One region of the Marinobacter sp. B-12 genome, then DNA from elsewhere that is predicted to be linked to it. Evidence: predicted binding sites of a transcription regulator. Region 1 holds the regulator's gene; the other holds the start of a gene.
The links. The regulator FliA, encoded in region 1, starts transcription of late flagellar genes. The targets are predictions, from matches to a motif close to CTAAAGTTTNNNNNNNNNNNGCCGNTAA.

Region 1 (4,603 bases):
GCAGAAACCCAGCGCCGCCCTTTACGGTGTGGAAACCACGAAAGATGGCGTTGAGCAGATCGCTGTCGTCCGGGTTTTGTTCCAGGTCGACCAGTTGCTCCGACAGCTTTTCGAGTATCTCGCCTGCCTCAACAAGGAAGTCCTGCAGGATCTCTTCATCGGCATCAAGCGCCATGCGTTACCCTCTCTTACTCAGAAACCGAGACTGGACAGAAGATCATCAACATCGTCCTGTCCCGATACTACGTCTTCGCGTTCTTCGGCCTTGATCTGTGGACCAACACCCTGTTCCGCCGATATCTTTTCCCGTTCTTCCAGCTCGTGCACGGTGCCGGTCATCTGGTCCACATGGCTCGCCATCACTACCAGGCTCAACAGATGCTCTTCCACCTCTTTAACCAGAGTGGTGACCTTTTGGATCACCTGCCCAGTGAGGTCCTGGAAATCCTGGGCCAGGAGAATTTCCGACAGATTGTCGTACATCGCCCCGGCATCGGTATTCAGCGTCACGAAAAACGTGTCGATACGGGCATAGAGCTCACGAAATTCAGCCGGCGCCATCTCACGGCGGCGCAATTTCTGCCACTGGTCCCTCAGCTCCGCGGCCTCGTCGCGGAGGGCACTGGCCTTGGGCATAGCCTCCTCAACCAGGTCCATGGTCCGGTTGGCCGCCTTACCGGTCATCTGAACCACGTACTCCAGACGATCCGACGCATCGGTCATCTTCGAAAGGGCTTCGGACTGTTCAGCATTACGGGGGTCAATCTGGAAGTTGCGGATCGCCTCATGGAGGCTGCGAGTCAATCGCCCTACTTCCCGATACAGGCTCTGGTCCCTCACCTCGCTCAGCTCATTGATCAGGGTCATCGCGCGGCCGTATTCCCCAGCGTTGACCTGTTCGACCAACTCGGCCGCCTGGCTGCGGAGCTTCTCCGTAACCTCAGGGTCAAGCCCCTGTGGGTCTTTATTGCTATTGCTCATGGGAGCCGTCCGACTTCTGATTACTGGATGCGTTCGAAGATCTTCTCAATCTTCTCCTTGAGTACGGCTGCCGTGAAGGGCTTAACCACATAGCCGTTCACGCCGGCCTGCGCAGCGGCGACGATCTGGTCCCGCTTCGCCTCGGCGGTCACCATAAGCACAGGCAGGGTCTTCAGGTTATCGTCGGCACGGACTTCCTTCAGCAGATCGAGCCCGGACATCCCTGGCATATTCCAATCGGTTACCAGAAAATCGTACTTTCCGCTCTTGAGCATCGGCAGTGCGGTATTGCCATCGTCCGCTTCGTCAGTATTGGTAAAACCAAGATCACGAAGCAGGTTCTTAATGATCCGTCGCATTGTGGAGAAGTCATCCACAATCAGGATTTTCATATTCTTGTCCAATGGGACCTCCAGTTAAAAACGCCCGGAATTCGTTTTGGCTCCCGGCTCACAGTCTAGCAGGCCAGGTAGTTTAACCGCTTATTGTGTGGCCTTTGGGCCGGTTGTAAAGCGCCGGTTACCAAAAGGCTACAGTAAAGAATGCCTGGTAACGCCGTTCAACGGGGCGACGGCCTGTTCAGTGCCGCCAACCAGAGAGACGTCCCCGCAGACGGAGCGCGGCCTGGCTATGAATCTGGCTGACCCGACTTTCACTAACACCCAGCACGGCACCGATTTCCTTCAGATTCAGCTCTTCCTGGTAATAAAGGCTGAGCACCAGCTTTTCTCGCTCGGGCAGATCACTAATCGCAGTGGCCAGGTTCTTGCGGAAGTTGTCAGACGCCAGGCCGTCCAGTGGGTTATCGCTGCCCTCTGTTTCTTCTATCGGCAGCTCGCCGGATTCATTGAGCTCATCCAGACTAAAAAGTCGACCACTGTTGGCATCGCTCAGAGAGGAATAGTATTCGTCGAGGTCCAGCCCGAGCTCTTCGGCTACTTCCGAGTCTTGGGCCTCCCGGCCCAGGCGATCCTCGACAGCCTTGATGGCTTTGGCAATGCGGCGGGAATTCCTGTGGACGGATCGGGGGACCCAGTCACCCTTGCGAATTTCATCCACCATGGCTCCGCGGATCCGGATGCCGGCGTAAGTCTCAAATGTAGCCCCCTTGTCGGAACTGTATCGCTGTGCAGCTTCCAACAAGCCGATCATGCCTGCCTGCATAAGATCATCCAGTTGGACAGATGCCGGCAGCCGCGCCATGAGGTGAAGCGCTATTTTTTTGACCAGCGGGGCCTGCTCCTCAACGAGCTGGGAAGGTCCGCGTGTACCCGTCCGGTTGTAGATTCCAAGTTCTTTCGCCAATGTCATGTATCCGGCTATTCAGTGACAGGATCAAAATCAGACTTCGACGAGCCGCTCCACAAAGAACTCCAGATGCCCCCGGGGCGACGATGGCAGCGGCCAGCTATCCACTTTCTCCGCAAGGCTCTTGATCGCCAACGATGCTTTTGCCCGTGGGTAGGCGTCCAACACGGCACGCTGCCGCTGTACTGCCTTTTTTACGGCCTCATCATACGGGACGATACCCACATATTGTAGCGCCACATCAAGAAAGCGCTCGGTAACCCGGGTCAGTTTTTCAAACAGGTGGCGACCTTCCTGCTCATTCCTGACCTGGTTGGCCAGTATACGAAAGCGGTTGGTGCCGTAATCCCGGTTCATGAGCTTTATAAGAGCGTAGGCGTCGGTAATAGACGTAGGTTCATCACAGACGACCAGCAATAGTTCCTGTGAGGCTCGGAGGAAACTTACCACCGATTCGGAAATACCCGCAGCGGTATCAACAATCAGCACATCGATCTGGTCACCCAGTTCACTGAAAGCGTTGATCAGGCCAGCATGCTCCAGCGTGGAAAGCTGAGTCATACGCTGAGTCCCCGAGGAGGCAGGCACGATTTTAATGCCACCGGGTCCATTGACCAGCACATCCCGCAAGTCACAATCCCCGGCTATCACATCCTGTATGTTGCGGTTGGCGGTAATACCCAGAAGCACGTCGATGTTGGCAAGACCAAGATCAGCGTCTAGCAGTACCACCCGACGCCCCATTTGCGCGAGGGCGATGCCAAGGTTTACTGATACGTTGCTCTTGCCAACGCCCCCTTTCCCGCCGGAAACGGCAATAACCTGTACCGGATGTGGTTTGCTCATACTGACTCTGATCTCTTGCCGCGTTTAACCGCAGGCTGTGTTGTTATTAAACAGCGACTGCCTGTTGCTGCTGGAGTTTCTTCAGCCTCTCCACGGCTAAACGCACCAGCGGGATGGACTCAGCGTGGTGCAGGTCTTCCGGGATTTTCTGCCCGTCGGTGTAATACGCCACCGGCAATCCCGTTTCCATGACGAATCCCAGCGATTCACCCAGGGTCAATGCTTCATCGATTTTGGTCATCACACAACCCGTAAGATTTGCCATCTTATAGCAATGCCAGACGGATTTCATGATGCGCGGCTGACTGGTTGCCGAAACCACCAGGTGGGTTCGAATCCGATGATGACTGCGAGCCAACTCCATGAGTTGTTCCTCGTAGCCCTTGTCGGTGCTGGTCAGCCCAGCAGTGTCAATCAGCACCAAATGCCGGTCCGACAGCTCGTCCAGTATGTCATCCAGGGAATGGGTTTCGTCCACAACCCGAACCGGAACGTTCAGTATGCGCCCGAACACGAATAATTGCTCGTGTGCCGCAACCCGATAGCGATCGGTTGTGACCAGTGCCAGAGAGTCGGGACCGTGGCGCAGAACGTAGTGTGCTGCCAACTTGCCGATGGTCGTCGTCTTGCCGGACCCGGTTGGTCCCACCAGGGCATAGACACCACCTTCTTCCGACCACTCGGTGCGCGTCGTCTTTACACCGGCGGCCAGCATTTTCAGAGACTGTTTCCAACCGTCTTCAAGCCGGCCTGCCCGGTGACGCCGGGACAGAGAATTGGCAAGTTCCAGTCCGAGACCGAATTCCTGCAACTTTTCAGACAACCTCTGCTGTACTGCGTTCACCGCTGTTTGTTCGGGTTCACCGCCGTTGCGGGCACTGACCAGGTCACGAAGAGAACTGATTTCCGCGCGCATTTGCGCAAGCTCGCCGGAATAGGCAGCACGTGCGGTCGACGGCTCTTCAACCACAGTATCGTCGTTGGCGAGTGTTTCCTCAGAAAGACCAGCGTCGCCAAACTCACCACCCACACTCGCGCTACCAAACGCCGCACGCTTTTCACGCACTTCACGAATGCGATCGCGGGAGCGGCCGAGTTCGTCCTCCAGGCGGCGATGCTGTTCCGCCTGCAACTCGGCTAGCCGTGAGCCATTCGTGGCTTCCCGTGCGGCATCTCCGAGACGCTGACGCGCCATGTTTTCGTCGTAATCGAGCGCTGTCACAATTTCGACGCCGCCATCAACACGACGATTGGAAAGGATCACGGCATCGGGCCCCATCTGATCCCGCACCTGACGCAGTGCCTCTGCCATGCTTTGGGCAAAAAACCGCTTTACTTTCATAATGATGCCTCCTTCGGGTCAACGCTTCCCAGCGCCTTCCGCCTTTCCAGCCGCGGCCTTTACTGACCGACGGATGCGACAATAGTGATCTGTTTGTTATCCGGAATTTCCTGATACGACAGTACA
Region 2 (4,603 bases), on a different contig from region 1:
AGCCCTACCCTCAATCACGATCCGCGAACGCATTGAAATGATTGCCCGCAAAACGGCGCGGAATACCTCCTCCATGCGTAGCGACAGGCAGCGGGGCCGCCCCACCGAGATTGACTTTATCAATGGGTATATCGTCAGGCGCGGGCATGAGTTGGGCGTTGACGTTCCGACAAACCAGATGCTGACAAATCGTATTAAACAGCTATTGCCGTAGGTGTCAGGAGCACACACCCTTAAGACCCCGAATGTCAGACCCTGAATGCCTCCACGAGGCGCTGCAGGGACGCTGTCAGTTGTGACATTTCCCGCGACGACGCCAGGGTTTCCTCGGCGTTATCTGCCGTTTTCTCACCCAGGACACTGATCTGTTCAACGTTGGTATTGACGTTCTTCGCCACGGCAGACTGCTCCTCAGCCGCCTGTGCGATCTGGTGGCTCATATCAACAATGGTCGAAATACCCTGGGCAATCCGGTCCAGCGCTTCCGTCACTTCCGCCGATTTCTTGACCGTGGTTTCAGTCACGTCGTGGCTATTCGTCATGGCCGTAACGGCCTCTTTAACCCCACTCTGCAACCGAGTGATCATACCCTCGATTTCTTCTGTCGATTTGTGGGTACGCTGTGACAGGGAACGTACTTCGTCCGCCACTACTGCAAAGCCACGTCCCTGCTCGCCAGCGCGTGCAGCTTCGATGGCCGCATTCAATGCCAGGAGATTGGTCTGCTCCGCAATCGCCTTGATTTCGACCAGAACCTGACTGATGTTATCGCTATCGGCGTTTACCCGGTTGATAACCTCGACTGCACCGGATATTTCAGCGGCAAGACGGTTGATGGTGGCAACGGTATCCGCAACCACACCGCGGCCTCTCTCGGTATCCTCTTCAGCCGCGCCGGCGCTGTCAGACACGCGATGAGCACTCTCCGTGACCTCATTGACCGCTTCCACCATCTGGTTCATGGCTTCGTTGATCTGGCCTGACTCCTCCATTTGCCGCGCAACGGCTTCGCTATTCGCAGTGGCGGTATCGTTGACACGCGTGGCCTGCTGGTCCACATCCGAAGTGGTGCTACTCACCGAGCGGATCAATTCCGCAATCCGGTCCGTCATATTGTTGAACTCGGTGGTCAGCTCACCCAGTTCATCACGATTATCCAATTGGATGTGAGTCGTCATATCGCCTTCAGCCACGGATCTTGCTGCCGTGCTGAAACGGTTAATAGCCGTGCGTACCGACATGAAGAAGCCGACATAGAGGTAAACCACCACCAACAGAACAATCACCAGTGCGGCAATAATCAACTGCCGTTGCTGTAGTTCGCCCTCCAGTCGCGAGTTCAGGTTAGCGCCGACGACGTCGAAAATTCCGGCCTCGAGCGCATCGTAATGGGCAAGCTGATTCTCGATGGTACGGTTGAAATCCCGCCAGGGTAACTCCAGGCGCATAGGCGTAATGATATTGACATCCAGCTCGTCACGCACAACCACCAGACTCTCGAGAAGGCCGTCGACCGCGTCACCTGTCGTTTCCTCCAGGGTCGGCGATGCATCCATCGATACCGTTAATGCAGGCCCGAGCAACGAGGCGCGGTTGGTCAACTCATCATAAATCTCATTGAGGCCGTCACTGAGGTTGTACCCCACCTGCCCATCGAGGAGCGCAAATATACCGAAAGTCCTGGCCCGGCCAATGATGCTGCGGGCATCCGGCAACGACTCACGCAAGAGGCCCAGGAGCAGTAGGTTTTCACGTGAGGCGTCCTGCCCCAGGCCGGAAATTTCAATGGTCGCGGACAACAGCGCCCGCACTTTCTGGACGAATTCCTGATAGTACTTGAATTGGGGGTCGATATTGCCCTGATAACTGTCAGTCGATTTGAGCGTTTGCCACTCCTCCAACAGCATCGTTACCTGCCGGGACCAGTTACCGGAAGTATCAAAACGAGCCTCTGCGCTAACAAGCTCCTCAAGCAGCCCATCAATGGCTTCTGACGATTCGGATGATTTTGCAAGTAGCTCATTGTCATCCTTGATCTTGCCGGGTGCACGAAAATCCCGGTACGCCATGGATTCCGCCAGCAGCGTATCCACCTTTTCGAGTTGCTCCAACCCCTCAACGCCCCGGGTCATGGTATCAACCGACCGGTTCAGTTCACTGATGACCAACCAGGAAAGGGCAATAATGGGAAGCAGGAACAACACACTGATCAGGCTGAACTTGTAAAACATGGGCAGCCGATTCATCAGCGCTACTGCAGGCTTGATAAGCTGGTTCACGTGTACCCCCACAGAGAGCGTCGAAAGGATGGAACTTTATTCTATTTGTTTATATTGTCGACTAAAATACTACAAACTTGAGCGTTATTCGGCGTAAAAATGTAACTTTTGTGAAAACGTGGTCAGAGAACACCGGCAATGACCAGCAGCGCAAGGATGCAGATCCAGACCAGCATGCTTCGGTTCAGCAAATCCCGGACGGCCTCCAGGCTGCGACCGCCAAAACTGGCCCACTCTTCTGGATGAATCTTTGAGAACCGTTCCGGCTCCAACGCATAGCCCGTCAGTGCCGCGCTGGCGGCGCCCATCAATAGCTGGTTGGTTTTGAGGGTAAAATCACACAGCATCCGCTTTCCTTCTTTCATCCAGCCAGCGAGGTCACCGGCGACTCCGAACGTGAAGGACAGCAGTCGTGAGGGAAGCCAATTGAGTATTTCCGCCAGCAGAGAAAACCCTGGCCTTGCTGCCGTATGCGGCCAGTGATCCCTCAACGCGATAATCCCCCTCGCAAAGAAGGCTGCCGCAATACCGCCTACGGCATACCAGAAAGCGACCAGAAAAAAGCGCTCAAAGACGTTGACCAGCAGCGTACGTGACAATGCCAGATGCATCTCATCAGGCGACGTTGCCGCGCCCCGCTCCTCAGCCGGCAAACTATCCATAACGTGATGCCACGCGGACTGCATGTCGCCCCTCGCCCAGGATTGACTGTAAACCTCCAGGCGAGCACGCCAACCCGGTGCCCCCATCAACAACACCATCAACAGGAATTCCAGTGGATACGCGGCCATGCGCCAGCCAATGGTGTGCAGATAGTACTCCGCTGCCGCGAGCATCAGCGAGGGCACAAGAACAATAGACAGCCCCTTCCATCGGCCCGCGTCGTTACCAGACACCCCAGCACTTCCCCGCTTAAAAGCGGAACGCCACAATGCCTCCGAAGACCAGGCGCTGACTGCATCCAGCTTGCGTCTGACCAGGTAGGCCAACAGGAAAACCACCAATACCATCAGTTATCCGCTCCGTTGCCATGCCCTGTACCAAGCAGTTGCCGGTATCGGGGCCAGTCAAAAGCCGGGCCAGGATCGGTTTTGCGACCGGGTGCGATATCGCTGTGCCCGGTGATCCTCTCTGGCGTGATGGCTGGCCACGACTTCATGATCAATACCGACAATTCAGCAAGCACCTCATACTGAGCTGCGGTGTATGGAATGTCGTCTGCGCCTTCCAGCTCAATGCCGATTGAATAATCATTGCACTCTTCCAGGCCCTGAAAGCAGGACCGACCGGCATGCCACGCGCGCTCCAACAGGCTGACGAACTGAAGGCATTCGCCATTTCGGCGGATCAGCAGGTGTGACGAAACCTTCATTTCGGCGATGGTCTCGAAATAGGGATGCTCTGTGGGGGACAGTTGGTTGCAGAAAAACCGTTCGATGGCATCACCTCCGAACTGCCCGGGAGGAAGGCTGATGTTATGAACAACCAACAGGGATATCGCCGCACTTTCGGGGCGTTTGCCAAAATTTGGAGACGGACACCAACGGGCGCCAACTACCCGACCGGTCATCCGTAATCCGGCGACGGCCGGTGGCGACAGGTCAATGGAGTTGTGGGAAGGGATGGTTTCAGACAATGTGGTTCCAACAGGCCGGTGGCGAACGGTTCGGACAACCGGTGCGTTCGCCGTTGTTGCTTTGATGCTCCTGATTGAAGCACAAAGTCTCCGGTCTTGCTATACGGTCAGTCCTTGCGGCTGCTGCGAAGATTATCGATGATGGATTCCAGCGCCCGGTCGAATATCAGGCCATCATCCAACATGGAGATCTCTTCCGCTGCGAGAGCCCGTGCCAGGTTTTCACGTTGATATTCAGCCACTTTGGCACCACTGCGATTAACGAAAATGTATTTGCCCGTCGCCTTGATAAACGCCGCCAGCTTGCAGCGGGTTTTGTTGCCATCACGGGTCAGCTCGACCCAGGAACCAACACGAAGGCCGTCAGCCCGCTCCAGCCACTGAAGCTCGACGTTTGCGCCGGAGCTCTCCACCGATGCCTCTACGGCCGGTTCTTCAGGGCTTCCAGGCCCAACCGCAGCAGACGTAGCGACGTCCGAGGACTCTGAGGCGCCTGACACGACACCCTCAAAAGACGGCTCCGCTTTTTCCGGGGCTTTGGGCGCTGCATCTGCATTCGGCAGGCTCTTGGAGACCACAGTCGGTTTCGCCTTCACCTCTTCGGGTTCAGCCTGCGGTTCAGGTTCGGGCGCCACGGCAGGACGTGTCGTGGTGACAAGGCGCTGGAATACATCCACGTGTGCCAGCT

Region 2: a site for FliA is predicted at 2,334-2,361, ahead of AC13D2_RS04455 (methyl-accepting chemotaxis protein). Genes of this name have one in related genera too.

The regions. Positions count from the first base shown of each region.
Region 1 is NZ_JBSXOB010000057.1:276,989-281,591, reverse strand. It holds gene AC13D2_RS12890 (chemotaxis protein CheA) at 1-175, opposite strand, end outside; gene AC13D2_RS12885 (protein phosphatase CheZ) at 193-981, opposite strand; gene cheY (chemotaxis response regulator CheY) at 1,002-1,385, opposite strand; gene AC13D2_RS12875 (RNA polymerase sigma factor FliA) at 1,561-2,292, opposite strand; gene AC13D2_RS12870 (MinD/ParA family protein) at 2,323-3,135, opposite strand; gene flhF (flagellar biosynthesis GTPase FlhF) at 3,182-4,477, opposite strand; gene flhA (flagellar biosynthesis protein FlhA) at 4,537-4,603, opposite strand, start outside.
Region 2 is NZ_JBSXOB010000035.1:63,085-67,687, reverse strand. It holds gene AC13D2_RS04460 (ketopantoate reductase family protein) at 1-214, shown strand, start outside; gene AC13D2_RS04455 (methyl-accepting chemotaxis protein) at 249-2,279, opposite strand; gene AC13D2_RS04450 (histidine kinase) at 2,402-3,289, opposite strand; gene ampD (1,6-anhydro-N-acetylmuramyl-L-alanine amidase AmpD) at 3,289-3,849, opposite strand; gene AC13D2_RS04440 (DUF1631 domain-containing protein) at 4,023-4,603, opposite strand, start outside.